One region of the Streptomyces sp. NPDC090127 genome, then DNA from elsewhere that is predicted to be linked to it. Evidence: riboswitches for the same ligand, from Rfam matches in the RefSeq annotation. Region 1 holds a riboswitch; each other region holds the start of a gene.
The links. A riboswitch is a leader RNA that binds a small molecule or an ion and turns the genes downstream of it on or off. The one in region 1 is predicted to bind thiamine pyrophosphate.
Positions count from the first base shown of each region.

Region 2: linked by a shared signal. The riboswitch ahead of ACIPPS_RS00430 (thiamine ABC transporter substrate binding subunit) and the one ahead of thiC (phosphomethylpyrimidine synthase ThiC) in region 1 are both predicted to bind thiamine pyrophosphate.
Region 3: linked by a shared signal. The riboswitch ahead of thiO (glycine oxidase ThiO) and the one ahead of thiC (phosphomethylpyrimidine synthase ThiC) in region 1 are both predicted to bind thiamine pyrophosphate.

Region 1 covers NZ_JBIVDE010000005.1:203,434-213,130, reverse strand. The annotation lists gene ACIPPS_RS19835 (IclR family transcriptional regulator) at 1-107, shown strand, start outside; gene ACIPPS_RS19830 (SsgA family sporulation/cell division regulator) at 245-679, shown strand; gene ACIPPS_RS19825 (YibE/F family protein) at 861-2,264, opposite strand; TPP riboswitch at 2,336-2,483, shown strand; gene thiC (phosphomethylpyrimidine synthase ThiC) at 2,477-4,261, shown strand; gene ACIPPS_RS19815 (VWA domain-containing protein) at 4,588-5,988, shown strand; gene ACIPPS_RS19810 (hypothetical protein) at 6,151-6,993, opposite strand; gene ACIPPS_RS19805 (metallophosphoesterase) at 7,153-8,502, opposite strand; gene ACIPPS_RS19800 (LacI family DNA-binding transcriptional regulator) at 8,726-9,697, opposite strand, start outside.
Region 2 covers NZ_JBIVDE010000001.1:102,117-111,813, forward strand. The annotation lists gene ACIPPS_RS00410 (hypothetical protein) at 1-487, shown strand, start outside; gene ACIPPS_RS00415 (hypothetical protein) at 830-1,786, shown strand; gene ACIPPS_RS00420 (ABC transporter ATP-binding protein) at 1,833-2,861, opposite strand; gene ACIPPS_RS00425 (ABC transporter permease) at 2,861-4,477, opposite strand; gene ACIPPS_RS00430 (thiamine ABC transporter substrate binding subunit) at 4,582-5,661, opposite strand; TPP riboswitch at 5,749-5,856, opposite strand; gene rlmN (23S rRNA (adenine(2503)-C(2))-methyltransferase RlmN) at 5,886-6,992, opposite strand; gene ACIPPS_RS00440 (STAS domain-containing protein) at 7,810-8,250, shown strand; gene ACIPPS_RS00445 (phosphatidate cytidylyltransferase) at 8,329-9,414, opposite strand; gene frr (ribosome recycling factor) at 9,414-9,697, opposite strand, start outside.
Region 3 covers NZ_JBIVDE010000004.1:368,746-378,442, forward strand. The annotation lists gene ACIPPS_RS17250 (phytoene desaturase family protein) at 41-1,474, shown strand; gene ACIPPS_RS17255 (hypothetical protein) at 1,613-2,434, opposite strand; gene metF (methylenetetrahydrofolate reductase [NAD(P)H]) at 2,486-3,403, opposite strand; gene thiE (thiamine phosphate synthase) at 3,529-4,179, opposite strand; gene ACIPPS_RS17270 (Rv2175c family DNA-binding protein) at 4,271-4,636, opposite strand; gene ACIPPS_RS17275 (NAD(P)/FAD-dependent oxidoreductase) at 4,802-6,016, opposite strand; gene ACIPPS_RS17280 (hypothetical protein) at 6,045-6,425, opposite strand; TPP riboswitch at 6,480-6,592, shown strand; gene thiO (glycine oxidase ThiO) at 6,590-7,756, shown strand; gene thiS (sulfur carrier protein ThiS) at 7,753-8,016, shown strand; gene ACIPPS_RS17295 (thiazole synthase) at 8,022-8,816, shown strand; gene pknB (Stk1 family PASTA domain-containing Ser/Thr kinase) at 8,916-9,697, shown strand, end outside.

The sequences.
Region 1 (9,697 bases):
TTTCCCTCCCCCTTCACCAGGAAGAACGGTTGCTGCCCGCGGTCGATCGGCTACGCAACGAGATCGGAAGGCTGCTCAGTTCCTTCGCTTTCTCTATCAGTATCTGAAAAATCACTCCTTGTGATCTGCTAGGCCTTCCAGCACGATTGCGTCAAGAGGGCCAGGGGGATCATTCCTGGCCGTTTTGATTGCAGCTTTCAGCAGCCGTGTTCACACAACTGCACCATCGACTGCGGGGTACATGATGCGAGAGTCGGTTCAGGCCGAGGTCCTGATGAGCTTCCTCGTCTCCGAGGAGCTCTCGTTCAGGATCCCGGTGGAACTGCGTTACGAGTCCCGGGATCCCTACGCGGTGCGGATGACGTTCCACCTTCCCGGAGACGCGCCCGTGACCTGGGCGTTCGGCCGGGAGCTGCTGCTCGACGGGATCAACCGACCGAGCGGGGACGGCGATGTGCACATCGCGCCGACCGACCCCGAGGACCTTTCGGACGTCGCCATCCGGCTCCAGGTCGGCAGCGACCGCGCCCTGTTCCGGGCCAGCGCTCCGCCGCTGGTCGCCTTCCTCGACCGGACGGACAAGCTTGTTCCGCTCGGTCAGGAGCGGACCCTGGGTGACTTCGAGGACAACCTGGAGGCGGCTCTCGGCCGCATCCTCGCGGAGGAGAACGCCGGCTGAAGGACCGGTCCCGGGGCTGCGGGGGCCCCAGGCCCGGTCCCTCGGACCGGTTCTCCGACGCAGGTCGGCACGGGTCCGGTCCCTCGGACCGGTTCTCCGACGCCGGGGCAGCGCCACCCGGTCACTGGGACCGGCTCTTCGGCGCAGGTCGGCGCCGCCCGGTCATGTGCCCGGCGCCCGGTCACTTGGCCCGGCGGCGGCGCCCACCCCTGGATGAACGCTTCTCCAACGAGCCCCGCGCACCCGGCGCACCCTGCCCGCCCCGCGCACCCTGCCCGCCCGGCGCGCCCGGCCGGTCCGCCGAGACGACGAGCGCGGCGAGCACGGTCGTGACCGGCACCGAGGCGACCAGACCGATCGACCCCACCAGCGTGCGGACGATCTCCTCCGCCACCAGTTCGCTGTTGGCCACCGTCCCCACACTGCTCTGCGCGATCGAGAAGAGCAGCAGCAGCGGCAGGGCCGCACCGGCGTAGGCGAGGACCAGCGTGTTCACCACGGACGCGATGTGGTCGCGGCCGATCCTGATGCCCGCCCGGTAGAGCCCACGCGGCCCCATTCGCGGGTCGGCCTGGTGCAGCTCCCACACCGCCGAGGTCTGGGTCACGGTCACGTCGTCGAGGACACCGAGCGAACCGATGATGATGCCCGCCAGCAGCAGCCCGGACATGTCGATCTCGGGGTAGAGGCCGTGGATCAGACCGGTGTTGTCGTCCGTGTTGCCGCTCAGCGAGGCCCAGCCGATGAAGAGCGAGCCCAGCAGCCCGATCAGCATCAGCGAGATGAGCGTCCCGAGGACCGCGACCGAGGTTCTGGCGGAGAGCCCGTGGCACATGTAGAGCGCGATCAGCATGATCGCACTGGACCCGACCACCGCGACCACCAGCGGATTCGATCCCTGCAGAATCGCCGGCAGGATGAAGAAGGTCAGGATCATGAAGCTCACCGCGAGCGCGACCAGCGCCATCACCCCGCGCATCCGGCCGACCAGCACGACCGCCACGGCGAAGATCAAGGCGAGCACCGCCAGCGGAACCTTGCGGTTCACATCCGTCACCGAGTACTGCAGGTCGCGCGGGGCGTCCGGCGCGTACGCCACCACCACGCCCTGCCCGTCGTCCAGTTGACGCGGGGCGTCCGGCTGCACGATCTCGACGAACGTACGCCCCTTGTCCGGACCGCTCGTGACCTCGATCGTCGCCTTCTCGCACTCCCCTTGCTGGGCGTTGACCGCCTCGCGCCCCTCGGGCGTGGAGGTGTCACCGGTCGGCGGGACCTGAGCGGCGTTCACGTCCGCGCAGTCGACGTGCTCCACCGAGACGACCTTGCCCTGGTACGTCTGCCGGTCGAAGCCGACGCCGGTGCGCTCGTGCTCGGGGGCGCCGCCCGGCCACAGGACGACGAGCCCGACCACCACCGCCGTGGCGAACGGGATCAGGACAGCGGCGATGACTCTGCGCAGGTGCCGGGAGACGGGCGCGGCCGGCCCATGGCTGTGGCTGTGGCCATGCCCATGGCCCGCGTCGCCATGCGCGCCGTGGCCGTCATGACCGTCGGGTTCTGGGGTCTGCTGCGAGGAAGTCACCGACCGATCATCGCAAGAACGGCGGGGGCCCACTGTTCAGCACGGCCGGATTGACGCTAGCGTGGTGGCACCTTTGCACACGCGGGAGCTCGGAGCACCGGGCTGAGAGGGCGCTGATCACCGTACGCGCGTACTGGATGTACGTACGGGAAGAGGCTGCGCCGACCGCCGAACCTGTTACCGGGTAATGCCGGCGTAGGGAGATCGGTCTCATGACCATTCAGGATGCACGCACGCCTGCCACCAGCGAGAACGCCGGCCAGGACGAGCGCAAGCCGGGTTGGCACAAGGGGTACGTCGCGGGTTCGCGCCCCGACCTCCGCGTGCCCGTCCGGCAGGTGCACCTCACCAACGGCAAGGACGTGACGCTGTACGACACGTCCGGTCCGTACACCGACCCCACCATCGACACCGACGTACGGCGGGGCCTGCCGCCGCTGCGCGAGAACTGGATCATCGGGCGGGGCGACACCGAGGAGTACGCGGGCCGCCCGGTCCGCCCCGAGGACGACGGCATCAAGCACACCTCGCCGCGCGGGGGCCTGAAGAACCTCGACGCGGTCTTCCCCGGCCGTCCGCGCCAGCCCCGCCGGGGCCGCGGTGGCCAGGCCGTCACCCAGCTCGCGTACGCCCGCCGGGGCGAGATCACCCCGGAGATGGAGTACGTCGCGATCCGCGAGAACGTCTCGCCCGAGGTCGTACGGGAGGAGATCGCGGCAGGTCGGGCCGTCCTTCCGGCCAACGTGAACCACCCGGAGATCGAGCCGATGATCATCGGCAAGCGGTTCCTGGTGAAGGTCAACGCCAACATCGGCAACTCCGCCGTCACCTCCTCCATCGAGGAGGAGGTGGAGAAGATGACGTGGGCGACCAAGTGGGGCGCCGACACGGTCATGGACCTGTCCACCGGCCGCAACATCCACACCACGCGCGAGTGGGTGCTGCGCAACTCTCCCGTGCCGATCGGCACCGTGCCGCTCTACCAGGCCCTGGAGAAGGTCGACGGCAAGGCCGAGGAGCTGACCTGGGAGATCTACAAGGACACGGTCATCGAGCAGGCCGAGCAGGGCGTCGACTACATGACGGTGCACGCCGGCGTGCTGCTGCCGTACGTCCCGCTGACCGCCCGTCGCAAGACCGGCATCGTCTCGCGCGGCGGCTCGATCATGGCCGCCTGGTGCCTCGCGCACCACAAGGAGAACTTCCTCTACACGAACTTCGAGGAGCTCTGCGAGATCCTGGCGACGTACGACGTCACGTACTCGCTGGGCGACGGCCTGCGCCCCGGTTCGATCGCCGACGCCAACGACGAGGCCCAGTTCGCGGAGCTGCGCACGCTCGGCGAGCTGAACACGATCGCCAAGCGCCATAACGTGCAGACGATGATCGAGGGCCCGGGCCACGTCCCGATGCACAAGATCAAGGAGAACATCGACCTCCAGCAGGAGATCTGCGAGGAGGCGCCGTTCTACACCCTCGGTCCGCTGACCACGGACGTCGCGCCCGCCTACGACCACATCACCTCGGGCATCGGCGCCGCGATGATCGCCTGGTGGGGCACGGCCATGCTCTGCTACGTCACGCCCAAGGAGCACCTGGGCCTGCCCAACCGCGACGACGTGAAGACCGGTGTCATCACGTACAAGATCGCGGCGCACGCGGCGGACCTGGCGAAGGGGCACCCGGGGGCGCAGGAGTGGGACGACGCGCTGTCGGACGCGCGGTTCGAGTTCCGCTGGGAGGACCAGTTCAACCTGGCGCTCGACCCGGACACCGCCCGTGAGTTCCACGACGAGACGCTGCCGGCCGAGCCCGCGAAGACCGCGCACTTCTGCTCGATGTGCGGTCCGAAGTTCTGCTCGATGAAGATCTCGCAGGACATCCGCCGCGAGCACGGCGGCGACCTGAAGTCGGACGAGATCGCGGCAGGCATGGCGGAGAAGTCCAAGGAGTTCGCGGCCTCCGGTAACCGGGTGTACCTGCCGATGGCGGAGTAGACCGCGGCTCGGACCACGAGCGGGGCCTGCGACGGCGAGCGGGGCTCGGCGAGCACGCTGAGCGGGGCTCGGCCCGGTCGCCGAGTGGGGCTTGGGCGCTGAGTGGGGCCCGTGACGGCGAGTGCGGTCGGAGGCGACGAGTGGGGCCCGGCGACGAGTGGGGCCCGGCGACGAGTGGGGCCCGGCGACGAGTGGGGCCCGGCGACGAGTGGGGCCCGGCGACGAGTGGGGCCCGGCGACGACGAGGGAGGCCCGCGACCCGGGGGGATCGCGGGCCCGTTGTCGAAGTCGTTCCCGTGGAGCGTCGGACTGGGCAGACTGGCGGCATGACTGCGAGTTCCCTGAGCAAGGGCGCCAACGTTCCGGTCGCCTCGGCCGTGGTCCGAGTCGTGCTCTCCTGGGCCGCCGGGGCGGGGGCGCCGGACGCCGACGGCTCGGCGCTGCTGCTCACCCAGGCCGGACGGGTGCGCGACGACGGCGACTTCGTCTTCTACAACCAACCGACCCACTCCTCCGGGTCCGTACGCCACCTCGGGAAGCGGCAGGAGGCAGGTGCGACCACCGACACCGTCGAGGTCGATCTGCGCGGGGTCGAGCCCGCCGTCGACCGGGTGGTGCTGTGCGCGTCGGCGGACGGCGGGACGTTCGGCCAGATGTCCGGGCTGACACTACGGCTGCTCGACGGCGGTACGGGGGCGGAGGTCGCCCGCTTCGAGATGACGGCGACGTCGGAGACCGCCTTCATCGGGGGCGAGCTGTACCGGCGGGCGGGGCAGTGGAAGTTCCGGGCGGTCGGGCAGGGGTACGCCTCCGGTCTGGCCGGTCTCGCCACCGACTTCGGGATCAGCGTCGACGAGGAGCCGACGGCGCCGACGACACCTGCGGTCGCCCCTGCTCCTGCTCCCGCTCCTGTCCCCGCCGCTGTACGGCAGGCGCCGCCGGTCGTGGCCGACGGGCCGCGCTTCGAGAAGGACGTCGAGCGGCTGCCCGTCGACATGCGCAAGCGGCTGTCGCTGCGCAAGGAGCTGGTGGCGGTGAGCCTGCGCAAGCACGGTGCGGCCGGGGTCACCGCCCGTGTCGTCCTCGTCCTCGACGCCTCCGGCTCGATGTCCGCCCTCTACTCCAAGGGCATCGTGGCGGACGTCGTGGAGCGGATGGCGGCCGTTGCCGCGCAGTTGGACGACGACGGTGAGATGCAGGCCTGGACCTTCGCCTCGAACGCCGCGCGGCTGCCGGACCTGCGCCTTGGTGAGCTCCCGGACTGGCTGCGGCTTCATGTACGGGTCGGCGAGCTCGCCCTCTTCCGACGGAGCCGGAAGCCCCGCAGCGGTCTTGCGCCCGGCCAGGTCGACATGCGGGACATCGGCATCCAGAACGAGGAGCAGAAGGCGATCGCCCAGATCCGGTCCTTCGTCCGGGAGAACCCGGCGGCCGCACCCACGCTCGTGCTGTTCTTCTCCGACGGGGGCGTGTACCGCAACGCGCAGATCGAACGCGAGCTGCGCGAGGCGGTGGAGGAACCGATCTTCTGGCAGTTCGTCGGGCTCGGGCGCTCCCACTACGGCGTGTTGGAACGCCTCGACACCATGGCCGGGCGGCGGGTCGACAACGTGGGGTTCTTCGCGGTGGACGACATCGGCAGGGTGCCCGACGCCGAGCTGTACGACCGGCTTCTGTCCGAGTTCCCGTCCTGGATCACGGCAGCGGGGCGAGCCGGGATCCTCTGATCGGAGGCCGGAGGCCGGGGGCCGGGGGCCCGGGGGCCCGGGGCCGGGGGCCGGGCGGCCGGGGGCGGCCGTCCGTCCGTATGAGCCGTGCGAGCCGTCCGTCCGTGCGAGTCGTGCGAGCCGTCCGTCCGTGCGAGCCGTGCGCCGTACCGGTCTCCCGGCTCAGTCCGGTCGGCGTTCCGACGCGCCGAATTCCGGGCCGGTGAAGTCCGGGCTGCTGAAGTCGGGGCTCGCATACCTCGGGCGCGTCCCGGCGGAGCCTTCGTTCGGGCTGGAGAAGTTCGGCCCGCTGTAGCCGATCTTCGGTATGCGGTCCGTGCGCGGCGGCGGCACAGCCGGCGGTACCGCCGGTCCTGCCGCGGCCAGGGCGTCGCGCAGGAACGGCAGGATGCCTCGTTCCAGCAGGGCGCGGCGCCAGGCCTCGCGGGCGCGGAACAGCTCGTCGTCCGCTTCCCTGTGGGGTGGATCGCTCGCGGCCACTTCCGTGGAGCGGTTGCGCAGCGCCGTCAGCAGCAGCCCGACGGCGGCGCAGAAGAGGCCCGCGGCGGCGACGGCCGCGAAGAACCAGCCGGCCGTCAGCAGGGTGTCGGCGAAGGTGAGCGTGGGCGCCAACACCTTCAGTACGGCCCCGACCAGCAGGAATATCAGTGCGGCCGGGCCGGCGAGGACCGGCGCGAGGACCGTGACGATCGCGACGAGGCCCGCGCCCGGGCCGCCGCTCGCCCCGTCTCCGTCCGCCGTCAGGACGGCGTCCATCACGCTCGTACCACTCGGTGACCGGACCTCTTCGCGTATTTTCACGAAGTGGTCGTACTCGACGGCGGCCGCGGCGGTGATCAGCGCTGTCGCGTTCAGCGCCATCGTGCGCAGTTGGCCGGCCGTGAGCCGTTTGCCGATCTCGGCGAGATCGGGATGGGCGTACGCGTTGCGCAGTGCGTCGTCGAGGATGCGCTCGTACTCGGATCGATCCTCGGTCAGCAGGTGCGGAGCCACGTTCATGTGCATCCCCCGATGCTCCGTAGGGCCGTTCTGACCGTGGGATACGGCCAGTTGGGCGGAAACGGAGGAGAGCCTGCTACGGATGTCCCGATGGTATTGCGGTTATGGCGCAGGGTGACAGGGGGTTTCCTGAAATCGACTTCCCCGGATGCGCAGCGTTATGCGTCAGCCGTTCAGGGGAAGTTGGACGACCAGCAGCTTTCCGGCCATGGTCACACCGCCGTCCATGGCGATCGCCAGCCCGTCCGCGTAGACGTGCGGGCCGTCGACCACCGGGTCCGAGCCGCCCTCGCCGTCCTCGGTGCCGACCTGGCCCAGGAGGTACGGGATGGGGCTGTGACCGTGCACGACGCGACGGCCGCCGTAGGTGGTGAGCAGCTCCTGGACGGCCTGTGGACCGGCGTCGTCGCGGAAGGCGAAGCGCTTGGTGAACTTGCGGAACAGGTCCCAGACCTCGTCCGCGTCGTTGCGGGTGAGGATCTCGTGGACGGTCTCGTTCACGTCCTCGATGGTGCTGCCGTAATCGAGGTAGGCGGTGGTGTCGGAGTGCATCAGCAGATGCCCGTCCTCCTCCACCACGGCGTCGAGCCGGGACATCCACTGCAGATGGACGTCCTGGAGGCGGTCCATGTCGTGCTTCTGGCCACCGTTGAGCAGCCAGGCCGCCTGGAAGGTGGCGGTGCCGGCGCCGGAGTTGACCGGAGTGTCCGCGAAGCGCTTGGCGCCGATGAGCAGCAGCTCGTGGTTGCCCATCAGGGCCTTGCAGTACCCGCCGGCGGCGGCGGCCTCCGCGGACAGGCGCATGACGAGGTCGATGACGCCGATGCCGTCCGGGCCGCGGTCGGTGAAGTCGCCGAGGAACCAGAGGCGGGCGTTGCCCGCGGCCCAGGCGCCGTCGTCGTCGATGAGCCCTTGCTCGCGCAGGGCGGCGACGAGTTCGTCGAGGTAGCCGTGGACGTCACCCACCACGTAGAGCGGGCCGGGGCCCTCGCCGACCGAGGCGGGCGCGGGGGCGGGGGCGGAGGCCGGGTCCACCTGGACCTGGACCGTGTCCCCGCGGTTGATCACCGGGAGGTCGCGTTCGGTGGGGGTGTAGCCCTCGGGGATCTCGTCGTCCGGGAACGCGTTCCCGGGGTGACCGGTGTGACCGGTGTGACCGGGGTGACCGGCTTGACCGGGGTGACCGGCTTGACCGGCGTTCCCAGGGTGACCGGCGTGGCCCACCTGGTTCACCTGGTTCACCTGCCCGACGTGGTCCGCGACGGTCGCGGAGAGCGAGACCGGGGGCGCGATGTCGGCCAGGGCCGCGGGGCCGAGGCCGAGGCCGAGATGGAGGGTGGGATCGGCGACGGGCCGGAAGGGCTCGTCGGGTACGACGGCATGCCCTTCCGGAGGCTCCGGGGACTGGCCCTGTACGGGCACCCGGGCGTACGGCGGTACGCGGAAGTCACGCAATGTCGCCGTGCGCACCACGGGTTCCTGCCCGGCCCCCTGAGTCATCGACCCCTCCACCACCGTCGCGATGCCCTGCACATCGCGGACCGGCCTGGTCGGGGCGGTCCGCGGTGTCGTGCGCCCATCATAGGAATGAGGGTCCGCCTGTGTGACGCACCAGGGGTGGTGAATCCGGGTCCACTCCGGGTTCACCGGTTGTTTCGCCCGAATTGAGAAGGTCCGGTCCAGGGTCGGAGCAGGGCCGGGCCGGAGTTTGTGCCCGGCACGGCCCCGAAGCCGACCCTCAGTCCTTCGTGGGTGACCGGGGCGGGCTGACCGTCGTTCGTGGCGAACGCCTCTGCGAGGACGTCCGGACGATGAGTTCGGTCGGTATCACCTGCTCGACCGGTCCGTCGGTGTCGACCCCTTCGATGGCGTCGATGAGGAGCTGGACGACGGCCGTGCCGATCCGGCGCGGTTTGAGCGAGAGGGTCGTGATGGGTGGTTCCGTGTTGGCGTAGACGGTCGACTCGCTGCAGCAGACCAGCAGCAGATCCTCCGGCACGCGCAGTCCGTAGCGGCGGGCTGCCGCCAGCAGATCGGTTCCGTTGGGGTCGAAGAGTCCGTAGACGGCGTCGGGTCGGTCGGGGCGGGCGAGCAGCCGGTCGGCCGCGACGGCGCCCGCGCACGGATCGTGCGCCGGATAGGCCTCGTAGACGGGGTCCTGTCCGACCCGCTCGCACCAGTTGAGGTACGCGGTGGTGGACAGGCGGGTGTACGTGTCGGTCGTGGTGCCGGTGAGGAGGCCGATCCGGCGGGCACCGGCGTCGGCGAGGTGGTCGAGGAGGTCGAGGACGGCGGCTTCGTGGTCGTTGTCGACCCAGGCGGTCACCGGGAGCGTGCCGGCGGGGCGTCCGTCGGAGACGACGGGCAGGCCTTGGCGGACGAGCTCGGTGACGACCGGGTCGTGGTCGGAGGGGTCGATGACGACGGTGCCGTCGAGGGCGACGTTCGACCAGACGTCATGGCGGGAGGTGGCGGGGAGGATGACCAAGGCATAGCCACGGGCGAGCGCTGCCGATGTGGCGGCTCTGGCCATCTCCGCGAAGTACGCGAATTCGGTGAAGGTGAAAGGTTCATCCCCGTAGGTCGTCACGGTCAGGCCGATGAGGCCCGACTTGCCGGTACGGAGCGTGCGGGCCGCTGCGGATGGGCGATAGCCCAGCCGGTCTGCGACCTCGCGGACGTGGCGGCGGGTGGCGTCCGGGAGCCGGCC
Region 2 (9,697 bases), on a different contig from region 1:
CAGCCCGGCGGGGGTCCTCGCGGGCTGGGTCATCACGGCGATCGGCCTCGCGACGGCGGGCCCCGGCATCACCCACTGGTGCGGCCGTCTGCTCCAGGCCGTCCGCCCCGGCGCGACCCGACTGCTCGCCGGCCGCGTCCTGATGGACGAGTCCCGGCGCATCGGGCGCCCGCTGGGCGTGGTGTGCGCGGTGGCATCGGGCGCGGTCGCGGCGGTGACGCTGTACGACTCCGGCACGGGCGGCTTCGGCCCGCTGACCGGCCTGGGCGCGTCGCTGGTGATGGCGTGCACGACGGCGACGCTGCTGACGGCGGCGCTGGAGTCCAAGCAGTGCCGCGCCCACACGACGGAAGCCCTGGTCCGCCTCGGCGCCCCGCCCACGGTCCTGCGCACAGCGGCCCTGATGCGCGCGGGCGCGCTGCTGGCGGTGTTCCTCCCGCTCACCTGGCTGGTGGGCACGCTGGCAGCGGTCCCGCTGGCGGCGTGACGACGCCGAGGCGTGACAGCGGCCGCGGAAGTCACGGCGACCGAGGGCGTGACGGCGGCCGGGGCCGTGACGGCCGGGGCCCCGGGAGTGCGTGCCGGGACCCGGCGATCCGTCACTCGAACCGGCTGCTGGTGGGGACGCCCGCGGAGGCGCGCACACGAATCGAGCACATGCACGAGCGCTGGCGGGCTGAGCACTCTCGTCCGGGGCGACATCTGAGGAGTGGCTCGCGCCCGGCCGCGGCGCGCCGCGTCACGGAAGGCCCGAGGAGGCAACGTCGACGCCCGATCAGCCGTCTGGCAGTCCGGACACCGACCTCTCCTCCCGGAACGGAGCCACCTCGTGCTCATAGGACTGCTGACGGCCGTCGCCGCCTCGATCTGCTACGGCACCGGCTCCGTCCTCCAGGCCGTCGGATCGCGCAGATCCGCCCGGCGCGAGGCGGCTGCCGAGGCGGCCGGGCAGGTCACCGGCCGAGGCGGGCCCAGCCTGGCGTCGACCGCGAAGGCGGCGACGACCTGGGAGTTCGTGGTCGGCACGGTCCTGGACTTCATCGGCTTCGGCCTCGGCGCGCTCGCCGCCCGGATGCTGCCCCTGTTCCTCTCCCAGACGGTCATCAGCGCGAACCTGGTGATCACGGCGGTCCTGAGCGTCCGGATGCTCGGCATCCGGCTGACGCGCGCCGAGTGGACGTCGATCGGCGTGGTCTGCTCCGCGCTCGTGCTGCTCGCGAGCGCGGCGGGCCCCGAGGGCAGCGGGCACGCCGCGCCCGGCACGCACGGGTGGCTGCTCGCGGTCGCGCTGGTCCTGATGGCCGGCGGCACGCTCCTCGTCCGGCTCCTGGGCGCGCGGGCGGCGATCCTCGCGGGCCTGCTGTCGGGTCTCGGCTTCGGCGCGCTCGGGGTGGGCGTACGGATCCTCGACGGCGTCGACCCGTTCGACCTCGGCACGCTCGTCACCGATCCGGCGCTGTACGCGATCCTCGTCGCCGGGATCGGCGGGATGTACCTGCACACCGTCGCGCTCCAGATCGGCTCGGTGAACGGGGCGACGGCGGCGCTCGTGGTCGGCGAGACCGTGCTGCCCGGGATGATCGGCGTGTGGTGGCTGGGCGACACCTCCCGTGCGGGCTTCGGCTGGCTGGCCGTCCTCGGCTTCGCACTGGCGGTGGCGGGCGCCGTGGCGGTCGCCTGGTTCGGCAACCCGGCCGCCCACGGCACCCCGCCCCCGCCGGAGGACCCCCCGTCCCGGGACCCGGCCGCCGCACCGCGCGCCGCCGAGTCCCCCGCCCTGCGCTAGGGGGTCGTGCGGGCAACCCCGCGACCGCCACTGACGGGCCATCACCTCACGGCGCCTCGCCCGCGAGGACCACGACCTCGTCCGCCGCGAAGGCCACACCCACCTCCGCGCCCTCCGCCGGAGCGTCGCCGAGGGCGCACTCCGCCTCCAGGGGCGGGCCCTCGGCCGGGCGCAGGAGGACGGTGACGTGCGTGCCGCGGAACGTGCGCGCCTCGACCGTGCAGGTCAGGCCGTCCGCCGGGCCCACCAGCCGTACGCCACCGGGGCGTACGAGGACCTCCCGCGCGCCCTGGGGCGAGCCGTCCGGCACCGGGATACCGCCCCAGACGGTGTCGGCGGCCGCGCCGCTCACCGTCCCGGGCACCACGTTGTCGAAGCCGAGGAAGCGGGCCACGAACGCGGAGGCCGGGCGCCGCCAGACCTCGAGAGGGGTCCCGGACTGGGCGATCCGGCCGTCGCGCATCACCACCACCCGGTCGGCGAGCGCGAAGGCCTCGCCCTGGTCGTGGGTGACGGCCAGCACGGTCGTACCCAACTGACGGAACAGGCTCCGCAGTTCGACCACGAGCCGTTCCCGCAGTCGGCGGTCCAGCTGGCCGAGCGGCTCGTCCAGCATCAGCAGCCGGGGCCGGGGCGCGAGCGCGCGGGCGAGCGCCACGCGCTGCTGCTCGCCGCCCGAGAGCGAGGCGACGGCCCGCCCGCCGGCCCCGGACAGCCCGACGAGCTCCAGCAACTCCCGTACCCGCTCGTCCCGTTCGGTCTTCGCGACACCGTGCATCCGCAGCCCGAATGCGACGTTGCCGCCGACGTCCCGCTGCGGGAAGAGCTGGTGGTCCTGGAACATCAGGCCGACCCCGCGCCGGTGCGACGGCACCCCGGTCTGGTCCGTGCCGTCGAGTCGGACCCGTCCGCCGTCGAGCGGCTGGAGCCCGGCGACGGCCCGCAGCATCGTGGACTTGCCGCTGCCGCTCGGCCCGAGCACGCACACGATCTCGTGGTCGGACACCGCCAGCTCCACGGAGTCGAGCACGGCCCGTTCCCCGAACCGTACGGTCGCGTCCTCGATGTGCAGCATCAGAACTCCCCCGCGGTGGTCCGGTCGGTCCGGAGCCGTTCGAGCAGCAGCAGGGACACCGCGCACACCACCATCAGAATCGTCGAGAGGGCCATGGCCTGGCCGTAGTTGAGCTCGCCGGGCCGACCGAGCAGGCGGGCGACGGCGACCGGCAGGGTCGGGTTGTCGGGCCGGGCGATGAAGACGGTGGCGCCGAACTCGCCCAGCGAGACGGCGAAGGCGAACCCGGCCGCGATGAGCACCGCCCGCCGTACCAGCGGCAGATCGACCTCGCGCCAGGCCCGCAGCGGCGAGGCGCCCAGGACGGCAGCCGCCTCCCGCAGCCGTTCGTCGACGGCGCGCAGCACGGGCAGCATGGTCCGTACGACGAAGGGGACGCCGACCAGCGCCTGCGCGAGCGGGACGAGGATCCAGCTGGCGCGCAGGTCGAACGGCGGCTCGTCCAGGGTGATCAGGAAGCCGAAGCCGACCGTCACCGCCGAGACCCCGAGCGGCAGCATCAGCAGCGCGTCGAAGCCCCGTACGAGACGCCCGGCCCGGCGGGTGAGGGCGGCCGCCGCGAGCCCGCCGACGAGGAGGGCGAGGGCGGTGGCGACGACGGCGTACCGCAGCGAGTTCCCGATGGTGTCGACCATCGGGACGAGGAAGGTGCCGGAGGGGTCGACGGACTGCAGGGCCCGGTAGTAGTCGAGCCCGTACCCGTCCGAGGTGGCGAAGGACCGCTCGACGAGCACCGCGAGCGGCAGCACCAGCAGCAGGACGATCGAGACGAGGACGCCCCCGAAGAGCGCCCAGCCGCCGAACCCCCGGGGCCGCCGCGCGGTCTGTTCCGGCGGGACCAGCTTCAGGGCGGTCTCCCGCCGCCGTACCGTCCGGGCGTGCACGGCGAGGACGGCGCCGACGGCGACGAACTGGACGATCGTGAGGACGGCGGCCGTCGTCAGGTCGAACCGGTCGACCGTCTGCCGGTAGATCTCCGTCTCCAGCGTGGAGTACGCCGGTCCGCCGAGGATCTGGACGATCGCGAAGGAACCGGCGGTGAACAGGAACACCATCAGCGCGGCCGCGGCGACGGCGGGACCGAGCGCCGGGAGGGTCACCGTCCGCCAGGCCGTGAACCGGGAGGCGCCGAGGACCCGGGCGGCCTCCTCCTGGCGCGGGTCGAGCTGGGCCCACAGACCGCCGACGGTCCGGACGACGACGGCGTAGTTGAAGAAGACGTGGGCGAGCAGGATGGCCCAGACGGTCGTGTCCAGACGCACGCCCCACACCTCGTCGAGCAGCCCGCCGCGCCCGACGAGCGCCAGGAAGGCCGTGCCGACCATGACCGTGGGCATCACGAAGGGCACGGTGACGACGGCCCGCAACAGCCCCTTGCCGGGGAAGTCGAAGCGCGCGAAGACGTACGCGCCGGGCAGGGCGATCAGCAGCGTCAGCGCGGTGGAGGCGAGCGCCTGCCACAGGGTGAACCAGAGGACGTCGAGGATCTCCGGCCGGGTCAGCGTCTCGCCGAACCGGCCGAACTCCCACGCCCCGTCGACGCGCAGCCCGCGCTCGACGATCGAGGCGACGGGCCAGGCGAAGAAGAGGGCGAAGAAGGCGACGGGCACGACCATCAGGCCGAGCCGAACCGCGCTTCCCCGCCGGTCCGACCGGACCGACCGGACGGACCCGGCGGGCCCGCCCGTGGGTTCGGTCCGGCCGGACCTCTTGTCGGGGCCTACTTCACGACGGTCGAGGACCACGTCTGGATCCACTGCTCGCGCTTCTCGGCGATCTTCTCGGGCGCCATGGTCAGCGGCTTGTCGATCGTCACACCGTGCCGGGTGAACAGCTCGGGCAGCTTGGCGCCCTCGGTCACCGGGTTGACGAACATCTGGAGCGGCATGTCCTCCTGGAACTTCTTGGAGATCAGGAAGTCGATCAGCGCCTTGCCGCCCGCGGGGTTCTTCGCCCCGTTCAGCAGTCCGGCGAACTCGATCTGCCGGAAGCAGGTGCCGGTGGAGACGCCGGTGGGGGCCTCCTTCGGCTGCGGCTCGGAGTAGAGGACCTCGACCGGCGGGCTGGAGGCGTAGGAGACGACCAGCGGTCGGTCGCCCTTGGCCTGCTTGCCGCCGGCGGAGCCGGAGAACTCCTGGTTGTACGCGAGCTCCCAGCTGTCGACGGTCTTCACGCCGTTGGCCTTGAGCTTCTGCCAGTAGCCCGGCCAGCCGTCGTCGCCGTACCGCGCGGCGGTGCCGAGGAGGAAGCCGAGGCCCGGGGAGGACTTCTCGGGGTTCTCGACCACGAGCAGGTTCTTGTACTCCGGCTTGGCCAGGTCGTCGAAGGTCTGCGGGGGCGCGAGCTTCTTGTCGGCGAAGTACTTCTTGTCGTAGTTGACGCAGATGTCACCGGTGTCGATCGGGGTGACCCGCTGCTCCTTGTCGACCTTCGCCTCGGCCGCGACCCCGTCCAGGCCCTTCGCCTCGTACGGAACGAAGATCCCGTTGTCGAGGGCTCGGGAGAGCAGGGTGTTGTCCACGCCGAAGAAGACGTCGCCCTGCGGGGAGCCCTTGGTCAGGATCTCCTTGTTGACGGCGACACCGGCGTCGCCGCTCTTGAGGACCTTGACGGTGAAGCCGGTCTGCTTCGTGAACTCCGCCAGGACCTCCTTGGAGGCGTTGAAGGAGTCGTGGCTCACGAGGGTCACGGTCTTCGGCGCGCGCTCGTCGGTCTTGCCGGCCGCGTCCCTGACGTCCTCGGTGCCGCACGCGGCGAGAGTCGTGACGCCGAGCGCTGCGGCCATGGCCGCGGCGGCCATCTTCTTGGTGCTCACTGGAAATTCCTCCTGGGTGTGACCAGGAAGAGACGCGGCCCCGCCCACCGCGAGGTGGGCAGGGCGCAACAGCTCGAGTTGCGACCGAACTTCCTACCCAGAATGACCTGGGCGAGGTTCAGAGGGTCTGCGGTCCGATGACCGCACTCTCAGCGCTGTGGCGCTCCCCTGTCGGAATATGGAGATGTGTTCGAGCACAGACTACAAGGTCAGCGCTCGGAGGCCGCCAGCTGTCCACAGGCGCCGTCGATCTCCTGCCCGCGGGTGTCACGGACGGTGACCGGAACACCGTGGGCGGCGATGGCCTCGACGAAGGCCTTCTCGTCCTCGGGCCGGGACGCGGTCCACTTCGACCCGGGCGTCGGGTTCAGCGGGATCAGGTTCACGTGGACCCGCCTGCCCTTGAGCAGCCGCCCGAGCAGGTCACCCCGCCAGGCCTGGTCGTTGATGTCGCGGATCAGGGCGTACTCGATGGAGATCCGGCGGCCGGACTTCTCGGCGTACTCCCACGCGGCGTCGAGGACCTCGCGGACCTTCCAGCGCGTGTTGACGGGCACGAGGGTGTCGCGCAGCTCGTCGTCGGGGGCGTGCAGCGAGACTGCGAGACGGCACTTGAAGCCCTCGTCGGCGAAGCGGAGCATCGCGGGCACCAGGCCGACGGTGGAGACGGTGATCCCGCGCTGCGAGAGACCGAGCCCGTCGGGCTCCGGGTCGGTGAGGCGGCGGACGGCGCCGACGACCCGCTTGTAGTTGGCGAGCGGCTCGCCCATGCCCATGAAGACGATGTTGGACAGCCGCGCCGGTCCCCCGGGCACCTCGCCGTCGCGCAGGGCCCGCATCCCGTCGACGATCTGGTGCACGATCTCGGCGGTCGACAGGTTCCGGTCGAGACCGGCCTGGCCGGTGGCGCAGAACGGGCAGTTCATCCCGCAGCCGGCCTGCGAGGAGATGCACATGGTGACCCGGTCCGGGTACCGCATCAGCACGGACTCGACGAGCGTGCCGTCGTGCAGCTTCCACAGGGTCTTACGGGTGGTGTCGTCGTCGCACGAGATGTGCCGCACCACCGACATCAGGTCGGGCAGCAGCTCCCCCTGCAGCTTCTCGCGGGAGCCGGCGGGGATGTCGGTCCACTCGGCGGGATCGTGGGCGTACCGCGCGAAGTAGTGCGTGGACAGCTGCTTGGCGCGAAACGGCTTCTCCCCGATCGCGGCGACAGCCTCCTTGCGCTCGGCGGGCGTGAGGTCGGCAAGGTGCCGCGGCGGCTTCTTGGCTCCGCGGGGGGCGACGAAAGTGAGTTCTCCGGGCTTGGGCATGGTTCCCCCAGTGTCGCAGACGAACGCGGAAACCCGGGCGCCGCGGGACGAGCAGGGGCCGCACGGGCGGTCGGGCAGGGGGAGGCGGGGCCGCGCAGGCGGTCGGGCCGGGGGACGCCGGGCCGCGCGGGCGTCGGGCCGACCGGCCGAGGGGCCGCACGGGCGGTTGGCCGGCAGGCCGAGCAGGGCCGCACGGGCGGTCGGGCCGCAGGAGGAGTGGGGGCCGCACGGGCGGTTGGCCGGCAGGCCGAGCGGGGCCGCTCGGGCGGTTGGCCGGCAGGCCGAGCGGGGCCGCTCGGGCGGTCGGGCCGCAGGAGGAGTGGGGGCCGCGCGGGCGGTCGGGAGGGGACGGCCGCACGGGCGGTCGGGCCGCAGGAGGAGTGGGGGCCGCGCGGGCGGTCGGGAGGGGACGGCGGCACGGGCGGTCGGGCCGCAGGAGGGGCGGGGACGGCGACGCGGGCGGCGGCGCGAGCGGTCCCGTGGGGGCGGCAGGGGCGTCAGCCGGGGCGCGCCGCCTGCGGAATGGGGGGCCGCAGGCGGCTGCGTGCCGCGACAGGCCGGCCGCCGCGGGTGGGGGGGGTACCGCGGGCAGCCGGCTCCGGCCCACCGAGTACCCCCGAAAACGCACCTCACACCACCCTCCCCGTCGGCCCCGTCCGGCCCGCGCCGGGCGGCGGAGGACGCCACGCGACCGGGGGTCCGCCGCCCCACACGTGTGGCCCTTTGCCCTCTCGCCGGGTGATCCGCAATGGTCAGATGGGGTGAAGCGGGCGCGTTGATCGTTTCCCCGGACGGGCCGCGAGGCGTTCATGGGGATGTGAGTACCGCAAGCGCCGCCCCGATACTGCCCGCCGCCCTCGCGCCCCTGGCCGCCTCTCCCGTGCACGACTCGGGCGCGGACACCGCGCCCGGAGTCATAGGCATTGACGCCTGCACCACGCTCGGCACGACGCTCGTCGTCCATGTCAGCGGAGAGATCGACCGCCTCAGCTCGGCTCCGCTCGGCGCCCTCATGGCGTCGGCCGCCGAGGACGGATACATCGGGCTCGTGCTCGATGCCTCCCAGGTCACCTTCTGCGACTCCGGCTTCCTCCGCGTCCTGCGCTGGTGGCCCCGTGACGGGCGTCGGCTCCGGCTGACGAACCCCTCACGGGCCGTGCAGCACCTCCTGCGGGCGGTCGCGGTCACGGCGCGGAACCCGGCAAGGGCGCGCCCCTTCGCCGGGGGGATCACGGCCCTGTCGACCCTGCCCGGCTAGCCGCGCCTCCGGTCGCGGAAACGACGTGAGGGGCCCGCCGCTCGAAAGCGGCGGGCCCCTCACGTACGGACAGGCAGGTCAGGTGGTGCCGACGAAGACCACCAGCAGCAGCCAGACCACCGGAGCCGTCGGCAGCAGGGAGTCCAGGCGGTCCATGATGCCGCCGTGGCCCGGCAGCAGGGTGCCCATGTCCTTGATGCCGAGGTCACGCTTGATCATCGACTCGCCGAGGTCGCCGAGCGTCGCGCTCGCCGCCACCGCGAGGCCGATCAGCAGGCCCTGCCACCAGGTGCCGTCGTCGATCAGGAACTCCATGCACAGCGCGCCCGCCGCCATCGCGAAGGTCACCGCTCCGACCAGGCCCTCGCGGGTCTTGCCGGGGCTGATGCGCGGTGCCAGCTTGTGCTTGCCGAAGCGCCAGCCGATCGCGTACGCGCCGGTGTCGCTGACGACCGTGAGCAGCAGGAACGTCAGGACCCGCTCCGGACCGTCGTCGGCCGTGAGCATCAGCGCCACGAACGTCGCCAGGAACGGCACGTAGAACGCGGCGAAGACGCCCGCCGTGACGTCCTTCAGATAGCCCTCGGGCGGCTCCGTCATCCGCCACACGAGGACCGCGAGGGCGGTCAGGGCCATGGCGACCCAGGCCCCCTCCGTCCCGCGGACGTAACCGGCGACGACCATCGCGGCGCCGCCGACCGCCAGCGGGACCAGCGGGGCCTTGATGCCCTTGCGCTCCTGGAGCCGGGAGGTGAGCTCCCACAGGCCGACCACGACGGCGACCGCTATGACGCCGACGAACGCGGCCTTCCAGATGAAGAGGGACGCGATGATGACGGCGCCGAGGCCGATGCCCACCCCTATGGCCGCGCCCAGGTCGCGCCCCGCGCTCTTCTTCTGCGGGGCAGCGGGCCGATTCGGGCTGGACATGGGCTCCTGCGGGTGCTCGTTCGGCGTCTCGTCACGGAACAGGGGACCGCTCGGCTGAGCGGCCCCCCGGTCGTGGTCGTCCTGGTGATCGCCGGCGGGGACGTCGGGCACGATGGGCATGGGCCGAGTCTGCGCCGCCTGTAGCCCATCGTATGCGGGACCCGCCGGGGCAGGCCCCTGGTCGGGCCCCCAGTAGCCGGAACCGGCCGGGGCCCCCCAGGAAGAGTCGTTCATCAGACCTCGAGCAGCTCGGCTTCCTTGTGCTTGAGCAGCTCGTCCACCTGCGTGACGTACTTCGCGGTGGTGTCGTCGAGCTCCTTCTCGCCGCGCCGGCCCTCGTCCTCGCCGACCTCGCCGTCCTTGACCAGCTTGTCGATGGTCTCCTTGGCCTTGCGGCGGACGGAACGGATGGAGATCTTGGAGTCCTCGGCCTTGCCCTTGGCCACCTTGATGTACTCGCGGCGGCGCTCCTCGGTGAGCTCGGGGAACACCACACGGATGATGTTGCCGTCGTTGC
Region 3 (9,697 bases), on a different contig from region 1:
GTCGGCCGGGCTGTCGGTGGCGGCCGATAGGGTCACTGACATGGCACGGATTGTGGTGATCGGCGCCGGGATGGGCGCCATGGCGGCGGCCGCCCGGCTGGCCGTGGCGGGCCACCGGGTGACGGTGTTCGAGCGCGGCGGGACGTACGGCGGTGCGGTGCGCCGCTTCGAGCGGGACGGGTTCGGCTTCGACACCGGCCCCGGGCTGCTGCACCTGCCCGCGGTCTACCGCGATCTGTTCGTCAAGACCGGCAAGGAGCCCCTGGAGGACCTCGTCGAGCTGACGCAGGTGGATCCGGCGAGCCGTCATGTCTTCGCCGACGGCACCCGCGTGGACCTGCCGAACGCCTCGCGTGCGGGCACCGTCTCCGCCCTGGACGCGGCCCTCGGCGCGGGTGCGGGCGAGCGCTGGGGCGACTTCCTGGTCCGGGCCCGCGAGGCCTGGGACCGCACGCGCCGCCCGCTCCTCGAGGAGCCGCAGGCCGGGGACACCTCCCCGCTCGCCCGAGAGCCGTACCCGGCCCTGAAGGCCGGTCTGTTGCGGCGCCCGACGACCACGCTGGCGCAGGTCGGGGCGCGGGAGCTGCGCGACCCCCGGCTCGTCGCGCTCCTCGACGCGTACGCCTGGGCGTACGGCTTCGACCCGGCCGTCGCGCCCGCCTCGGCCGCCGTCCTGCCGTACATGGAGCAGACCTTCGGGAGTTGGTACGTGAGCGGCGGCATCAGGGCGCTCGCCGACGCGGTGTACGAGCGGTGCCGGAAGCGGCGGGTGGAGTTCGTCCTCGACACCCCCGTCACGTCGGTCGTGGAGAAGGACGGCCGGGCGGCCGGGGTGGAGCTCGCGGGCGGCGAGATCGTGGCGGCCGACCACGTGGTCGCCGGGGCGCCCGTGCCCGCGCTCCACGCGGAGCGGGTCGTCGCCCGGGAGCACCAGGACGAGGGGCCCGCGTACCGGACGGACGTGCCGGGCCGGGTGACGGTGTGTCTGGCCCTGCGCGGGGCGCGCGAGGCCGGGGCCGCTCACCGCACGGTGGTCCACGCGGCCGGGGGCCGGCCGACGGTGACCGTGCTGCGGCCGGACGATCCGGCGCTGCGCCCCGACGGCGACCACGAGTCAGCGACGCTCTCCGCGACGGTGCGGCCGCATCCGCGGGACGACTGGGCGGAGTTCGCCCGCTCGATGGTCACGGCTGCGGAGGCCGCCGTGCCGGGGCTCCGCGAGCGGCTGCTCTGGCAGGAGGTCCGCACGCCCGAGGACACCCTGCGGGAGACGGGCGCGGCCGGGGTCCCCGGGCCCGCGCTCGCGGGTGGCCGGGGCCGCTACCTCCCGGCGGCCAACCGCTCCCCGCTGCCGGGCCTGTACGTCGCGGGCGGCTGGTCCCACCCGGGCGGCGGCCTGGCCCACGCGGGCATGTCGGGCGCCCTGGTCGCCGGTCTGATCGTGGAGGGCGACGACTTCCGCGGCTCACGGTAGGGCGGGACTCCCGTTAGGCCGGGACTCCCGGTAGGCCGGCTCCCGGAGGCCCGGCCTCCCGCAGACCGGGACTCCCCTCTCGAAGCCCGGGCTCCCGCAGGCCGGGCGGCCCGGTAGGACCGGCGGCCACCCGAGCGGCTAGTAGCGGTACTGCTGGTCGTTGTCGTGGCCGTAGAAATCCTGGCCCTGCGGCGGCTGGGCGGGCTGCTCGCCGTCCCGCTGGTGCGGCACCCACACCCCGCCGGGGGGCGTGTCGTAGCTGTACGACGGCGCGTACGGGTCCACGTGGGGCTGCTGGCCGCCGGTGGAGTAGTCGTACGCGGCGTACTGCTGGCCCTCCATGCTCGGGCCGATGTACGGGTCGGAGTAGGCGGCGTACTGCTGCCGGCCGCTGTCGTAGTCGTAGGCCGGCTGGTCGTACCCGGGCTGCTGCGCGTACCCCGGGTGCTGCTCGTAGCCGCCGTAACCGCCGTCGTCGTAGGTCCCGTAGGAGTGCTGCGAGGTCTCGGGGTGGGCCTGGGAGTGGTCGTACGCGGGGGTGTAGACGCCGTACTGGCCGGTGTCGTCGGGCATCGGCTGGGGCTCGTACACGTCCGTGGGCTCGACGGAGGTGGCGTCGACCGGCTCGTAGGAGAGGTCGCTGACCTCCAGCGTGGGGCCGGTCTCGGCGGGCGGGGCGGACTTGCGGCGGCGGCTCGCGCCGGGGCTGCCGCCGATCGCCCAGCCGGTGGAGAAGCCGCGGCGGAAGGAGAGGGTCACATAGGTCTGGCCGACGGCGAAGGCCACCGCGCCCACGACGATCACCGCGACGGAGGGCAGCAGCACACCGAGGACGACCCCGAGGAAGCCGCAGAAGGCGAGGACGCGCCAGCGCAGCCTCGCCTTGTACTGCAGGAGCACCTCACCCAGCAGCCACAACGCCACGACACCGAACGCGATGTAGAGGACCGTCCACCCCATGCCCGCCCCTCTCCTACGGCCACCGCCGCGGGTCTGGGGCGGGTACGCCGGTCACGACTGCACGTGCAGTCCGAGATTCTCGTAGATCTCCAGCGTCGCGGTGGAGTTGTTCAGCGTGATGAAGTGCAGTCCGGGGACACCCTCGGAGAGCAGCCGCGCGCAGAACTCCGTCGCGAACTCGATGCCAATGGAGCGTACAGCGGCCGGATCGTCCTTGACGGCGAGGATGCGGTCTTTCACGTCCGACGGGAAGAGAGCGTTGCTCAGCTGAGGCAGCCGGTCGAGGGTCTTCACGTTAACAACGGGCATGATTTCGGGGATGATCGGCGTCTCGCAGCCGGCCTTCACCACGCTGTCGCGCATCCGCAGATAGTTCTCGGGGTCGAAGAACATCTGGGTGATGGCGTAGTCCGCCCCGGCCCGGCACTTGTCCACGAAGTGACGGATGTCCGTGTCCCAGTCGGTGGAGCGCGGGTGCATCTCCGGGAAGGCGGCGACGCCCACACAGAAGTCGCCGGACTCCTTGATCAGCCGGACGAGGTCGGCGGCGTACAGGACGCCCTCGGGGTGCTCGATCCAGTCCCCCAGCGGGTCGCCCGGCGGGTCGCCGCGCAGCGCGAGCATGTTGCGGATGCCGGCGTCGGCGTACTGCCCGAGGACGTTGCGCAGCTCGGCGATCGAGTGGTCGACGGCGGTGAGGTGGGCCACGGGGGTGAGGGTGGTGTCGCCGGCGATCTTCTGGGTGGCCTTGACCGTGCCACCGCGCGTGGAACCGCCGGCACCGTAGGTCACGGAGACGAAGCTAGGGCCGACCGCCTCGACCCGCCGCAGGGCGTTCCAGAGGCTCCGCTCACCCTTCTCGGTGCGCGGCGCGAAGAACTCGAACGAGTACGACGGCTTGCCGGACGCGAGGATCTCGCGGACCGTGCGGGCGTGGTCCGAGCGGGTGGAAGCGGTACCTAGGGCCATACGGGCAGGTTAGACGGGGTGCTGCGGCCGACGAAGCGCTGTCCGAGTGATGGACACCGTTCTGGACACTTTCCCGGGCGGCCCGTCGGTGCCCGCCGGGGCCCCGCCCCGGCGCCCTTCGGCCGTTACGCGACGCGCTCGCGGACCCGCTTGGCCAGGCGGGCCGTGGCCGCGGCAGGGTCGTCGGCCTCGGTGATCGCGCGGACGACGACGATCCGCCGGGCGCCCGCGTCCAGGACCTCGTCGAGGGTGGTCTCGTCGATGCCGCCGATGGCGAACCAGGGGCGGTCCTGCCCCAGAGCGGCCGCGTGGCGCACGAGGCCGAGGCCGGGGGCGTACCGGCCGGGCTTGGTGGGGGTGGGCCAGCAGGGGCCGGTGCAGAAGTAGTCGACGCCCGGCTCGGCGGCGGCCGCGTCCACCTCGGTCTCGGTGTGGCAGGACCGGCCGACGAGCACGTCCCGGCCGAGGATGGCGCGGGCGGCGGGGACCGGCAGGTCGCCCTGGCCCAGGTGCAGCACGTCGGAGCCGATGGCGTGGGCGACGTCCGCCCGGTCGTTCACGGCGAGCAGCTTGCCGTGGCGGCGGCAGGCCTCGGCGAGGACGGCGAGGTGCTCCAGCTCCTCGGCCGCCTCCATGCCCTTGTCGCGCAGCTGCACGATGTCCACGCCGGAGGAGAGCACGGCGTCGAGGAACGCCGGCAGGTCGCCCTGGCGCCTGCGGGCGTCCGTGCAGAGGTAGAGCCGGGCGTCGGCGAGCTGGGCGCGAGGCGTGGACATGGGTGGATCCCCCCGTTGGGTGTGGCGGTCCGAGGGGGCCGGGCGGACCCGGCCCCCAGGGGCCTCCTGTGGTGTCTTCGGTGCGTGTGCGTCAGACGGCGAGCGCCTGGGCGCGGCGCTTCACCTCCGTGCCGCGATTCTCGCTGAGGGCCTGCGCGGGCGTGCCCGGCAGGCTCGGGTCGGGAGTGAAGAGCCACTCCAGCATCTCTTCGTCGGTGAAGCCGTCGTCCTTCAGGAGGGTCAGGGTGCCGGAGAGGCCCTTGACCACCTTGTCGCCGTCGATGAAGGCGGCGGGCACCTGAAGCGCCTTGTTCTCGCCGCGTCGTACGGCGATGAGCTGGCCCTCCTTGACCAGCTGCCGTACGCGCGTCACCTCGACATCGAGCATTTCCGCGATGTCGGGGAGATAGAGCCAGGCGGGGACGAGAGCATCGGTTCTTGCGTCAATCTCGGTCACAGGACAAGCCTGCCATCCCGGACTGACAGTCGGTAGTCGGGCCCGGCGGGGTGTCTCGTCGGTCCCGGGACGCCGACGCCCGGCCCGATCCGGACGGCCGGCTCAGGCGCCCGGCCCGATCCGGACGGCCGGCTCAGGCGCCCGGCCCGATCCGGACGACAGGGCTCAGAGGACTGCCGCCTTCAGCGGGACGGCCGGATCGGCGGCGCGCCCGGGGTCGACCCGCGCGCCGGACTCGATCAGCTTGCGACCCTGGGCAAGGTCGCGGGGGCGGCCGACGGCGAGGAGGGCGACGAGGACGCCGTCGCGCAGCCAGAGCACGGACCAGGCGGGGTCGGCCGGGTCGCCCCGGCGGACCAGCTCGGTGGCTCCGCCGTGGTGTCCGGCGTACTGCACGAACCGGCCGAACTGCTCGGACCAGAAGTACGGCACCGGGTCGTAGACCTGCGGCGTCTCGCCGATGATGTCGGCCGCGACGGTCCGGGGCCCCTGGAGCGCGTTGTCCCAGTGGTGGACGAGGAGCCGGGCGCCGTAGCGGGCGGAGGGGAAGGAGGCGCAGTCGCCGACGGCGTACACGTCGGGCAGGGAGGTGCGCAGCCGGTCGTCGGCGGTGACGGAGCCGCCCGCGTCCCGGGCGATGGCGGAGTCGGCGAGCCAGCGGGTGGCGGGCCGGGCGCCGATGCCGACGACCACCGCGTCGGCGGGCAGCCGTCGGCCGTCGGCCAGGACGACCGTGCCGGATTCGACCCGGTCCACGCGCGCGTGGGTGAGGAGTTCGGTGCCGCTCTCCTCGTACCAGCGGGCCATCGGGGCGGCGACGTCGGCGGGCAGCGCGCCGGCGAGCGGGCGGTCGGCGGCCTCCACGACGGTGACCGCGCATCCCGCCTCGCGGGCGGCGGTGGCGAACTCGGCCCCGATCCAGCCGGCGCCGACCACGACGATGTCGTGGCGGCTCTCCAGGACGGGCTTGAGGCGGGCGGCGTCGTCCAGGGTGCGCAGCAGGTGGACCCCGGGGACGCCCTCGGTGCCGGGCAGGGTGACGGGTTCGGCGCCGGTGGCGACGACCAGGACGTCGTACGGGACGGGTCCGGCCTCGGTGTCGATCTCGTGGGCGTCGGCGCGCAGGCCGGTGACGTCGAGGCCGAGGCGCAGCTCGATGGAGAGCGCCTCGAAGTCGACGTCGAAGGCGGAGTCCTCGGCCTTGCCGAGGAGGACGGCCTTGGAGAGGGGCGGCCGGTCGTAGGGCTGATGCGGCTCGGCCCCGATGAGCGTGACCTGTCCCGCGAAGCCCTGTTCGCGCAGGGCGACGGCGGTCTGGACGCCTGCCATCCCGGCGCCCACGACCACGACCCGTTGCTGTGCCTGCTTCTGCTCGCTCACCCGATCACCTTAACGATCTGACGCACCGTCAGGAAGGCAGCTGCTCCACGACGCTGGTCCCGGAGCCCTCCTGGGACTCCCATGCCCAGCTCTCCTCCAGCCGAACGCGCCCGTCAGTGAGCTCCACCACGGTGGAGACGCAATGCCCGGAAGATGTCGTTCCGTCCTGCTTCGCCTGGACATAACGGAAGTCGAGCCGGTCCCCCGCGCGCGTGCCGACGAGATACCCCCGCACGATGTCACCGCCCGCGTACTCGGCCCAGATCCGGCCGTCCTCCTCGTGGTACGTGAACCGGGTCCGCGTCCCGACCTGACCGGGGGCCTGGTCGGCGACGGGGGCGAACGTCAGACCGTCGAGGGATCGACAGGCCGGTCGCGGGTGGTCGTGGGAGACAGGGGGGCGGGCCACTGCGGAGGCTCCCTTACTGGGCGTCGGACACGGGGGTTAGGCTGACGGTCAACGTAGAGCACTCGCGGGAGCCCGGACGCACCGGGCTGAGAGGGAGGCTGACCGGCCTCCGACCGTACGAACCTGATCCGGGTCATGCCGGCGAAGGGAGGGGCTGGACGCCCATGTCGCGTACATGCAGTACCTCGGACGTTCTCGTCGTCGGGGGCGGAATCATCGGTCTGGTCACGGCCTGGCGGTCCGCGCAGCGCGGGCTGCGCACCACGGTCGTCGACCCCGAGCCGGGCGGTGGGGCCGCCCGGGTGGCGGCCGGGATGCTGGCCGCCGTCACCGAACTCCACTACGGCGAGGAGATGCTGCTCGCCCTCAACCTCGCCTCCGCGCGCCGCTACCCCGCCTTCGTCGAGGAGCTCCAGGACGCCACGGGCCAGGACGTCGGCTACCGCGCCTGCGGCACGCTCGCCGTCGCGCTCGACGCCGACGACCGGGCCCATCTGCGCGAACTGCACGCCCTGCAGCTCCGCTCCGGCCTGGAGTCGGAGTGGCTGAGCGGGCGCGACTGCCGCCGCCTGGAGCCGATGCTGGCCCCGGGGGTGCGCGGCGGGCTGCGGGTCGACGGCGACCACCAGGTCGATCCGCGCCGCCTCGCCGCCGCGCTCGTCACCGCCTGCGAGCGCGCCGGGGTGGTCTTCCACCGGGGCCTCGCCGAGCGGCTGACGGTGGTCCGGGACCGGGCCACGGGCGTCACCGTCGCCGACGGCGGCCCGCTGGAGGCGGACCAGGTCGTGCTGGCCGCGGGCAGCCTGAGCGGCCGGCTCGCCGGCGTACCGCCGGAGGTCCTGCCGCCCGTGCGTCCCGTCAAGGGACAGGTGCTGCGGCTCACCGTGCCGCCCGGGTACGCGCCGTTCCTCTCCCGCACCGTCCGGGCGGTCGTGCGCGGCAGCCACGTCTACCTCGTCCCGCGCGCGAACGGCGAGCTGGTGGTCGGCGCGACGAGCGAGGAGCTGGGCTGGGACACCACCGTCACGGCGGGCGGGGTCTACGAGCTGCTCCGCGACGCCCACGAGCTCGTCCCCGGCCTCACCGAGCTGCCGCTCACCGAGACCCTGGCCGGCCTGCGCCCCGGGTCGCCGGACAACGCCCCGCTCCTCGGCCCGACCGCCCTGGACGGCCTGCGCCTCGCCACCGGGCACTACCGCAACGGCGTCCTGCTCACGCCCGTCACCGGCGATGTCATGGCCGAGTACCTCGCCACCGGCGCGCTTCCGGACGAGGCCCGCCCCTTCACTCCCCGCCGCTTCTCCCCCGTACGTCAGGAGCAGCCCGCATGAACGTCTCCCCGAACGCCGCGCATCCCGCGCCCTCGCCCACACCCTCGGCCGCGCCCGTCACGAACGTCTCCGTCAACGGCGAGGCGCGCGTCCTCACCGTGCCCACGACTCTCGACGCCCTGGTCACCACGTTGACGGCGGCGCCGTCCGGCGTGGCGGCGGCCGTCAACGAGACCGTCGTCCCGCGCGGCCAGTGGTCCGCGACCGTCCTCGGCGAGGGCGACCGGGTCGAGGTCCTCACCGCCGTCCAGGGAGGCTGAGCACGATGTCCGACGACACCTTCCTCCTCGGCGGTACGGAGTTCTCCTCCCGCCTCATCCTCGGCACCGGCGGGGCGCCGAGCCTGGACGTCCTCGAACGGTCGCTGGCCGTCAGCGGCACGGAGCTGACGACCGTCGCCATGCGGCGCCTCGACCCGACCGTGCGGGGCTCCGTCCTCTCCGTCCTGGAGCGGCTCTCGATCCGCGTCCTGCCGAACACGGCGGGCTGCTTCACCGCGGGCGAGGCGATCCTCACCGCACGCCTGGCCCGGGAGGCGCTCGGCACCGACTGGATCAAGCTGGAGGTCATCGCCGACGAGCGGACCCTCCTGCCGGACCCGGTCGAGACCCTCGACGCGGCCGAGACCCTGGTGGACGACGGCTTCGTCGTCCTGCCCTACACCAACGACGACCCGGTCCTCGCCCGGAAACTGGAGGACGTGGGGTGCGCGGCGATCATGCCACTCGGCTCCCCGATCGGCTCCGGCCTCGGCATCCGCAACCCGCACAACTTCCAGCTGATCGTCGAGCGCGCGGGCGTGCCGGTGATCCTGGACGCGGGGGCCGGAACGGCATCGGACGTCGCGCTTGCGATGGAGCTGGGCTGCTCGGCGGTCATGCTCGCCTCCGCGGTGACCCGGGCGCAGGACCCGGTCCTGATGGCCGAGGGCATGCGGCACGCCGTGGAGGCGGGCCGCCTGGCCCACCGGGCGGGCCGGATCCCGCGCCGGCACTTCGCGGAGGCCTCCTCGCCGACGGACGGCCGCGCGGCCCTGGACCCGGAGCGCCCGGCGTTCTGAGCCTGCCGGGGGTCCGAGGGCCGTGGGTCGCGTCACAGCTGTGCTGCGGTCGGGGCCGGTGGGGACGGGGTGTCCGCGGTGACTCGTAAACTCGGGGCCGTGGACACGACCCTTCAGGACCCCCTCGTCGGGCAGCTGCTCGACGGCCGCTACCGCGTCGACGCGCGCGTCGCCGTCGGCGGGATGGCCACGGTCTACCGGGCCGTCGACACCCGCCTGGACCGGGTGCTCGCGCTCAAGGTGATGCACCCGGCCCTCGCCACCGACGCCGCGTTCGTCGAGCGGTTCATCCGCGAGGCCAAGTCCGTCGCCCGGCTCTCCCACCCGAACGTGGTGGGCGTCTTCGACCAGGGCGCGGACGGCGCGTACGTCTATCTGGCCATGGAGTACGTCGCCGGGTGCACGCTGCGCGACGTGCTGCGCGAGCGCGGGGCGCTCCAGCCGAGGGCCGCGCTCGACATCCTGGAGCCGGTGCTCGCCGCACTGGGCGCCGCGCACCGGGCCGGGTTCGTGCACCGGGACATGAAGCCGGAGAACGTCCTGATAGGGGACGACGGCCGGGTGAAGGTCGCCGACTTCGGTCTCGTACGGGCGGTCGGCTCGGCCACGCACACCACGGGCTCGGTCCTGGGCACCGTCTCGTACCTGGCGCCGGAGCAGATCGAGCACGGCACCGCGGACACCCGCGCCGACGTGTACGCCTGCGGCGTCGTCCTGTACGAGATGCTCACCGGCGGCAAGCCGCACGGCGGGGACACCCCCGCCCAGGTCCTCTACCAGCACCTGAACACCGACGTGCCGGCCCCCTCGGCCGCCGTGCCCGGTCTCGCCTTCGAACTGGACGAGCTGGTGGCGAGCGCCACCGCCCGCAACCCCGAGAT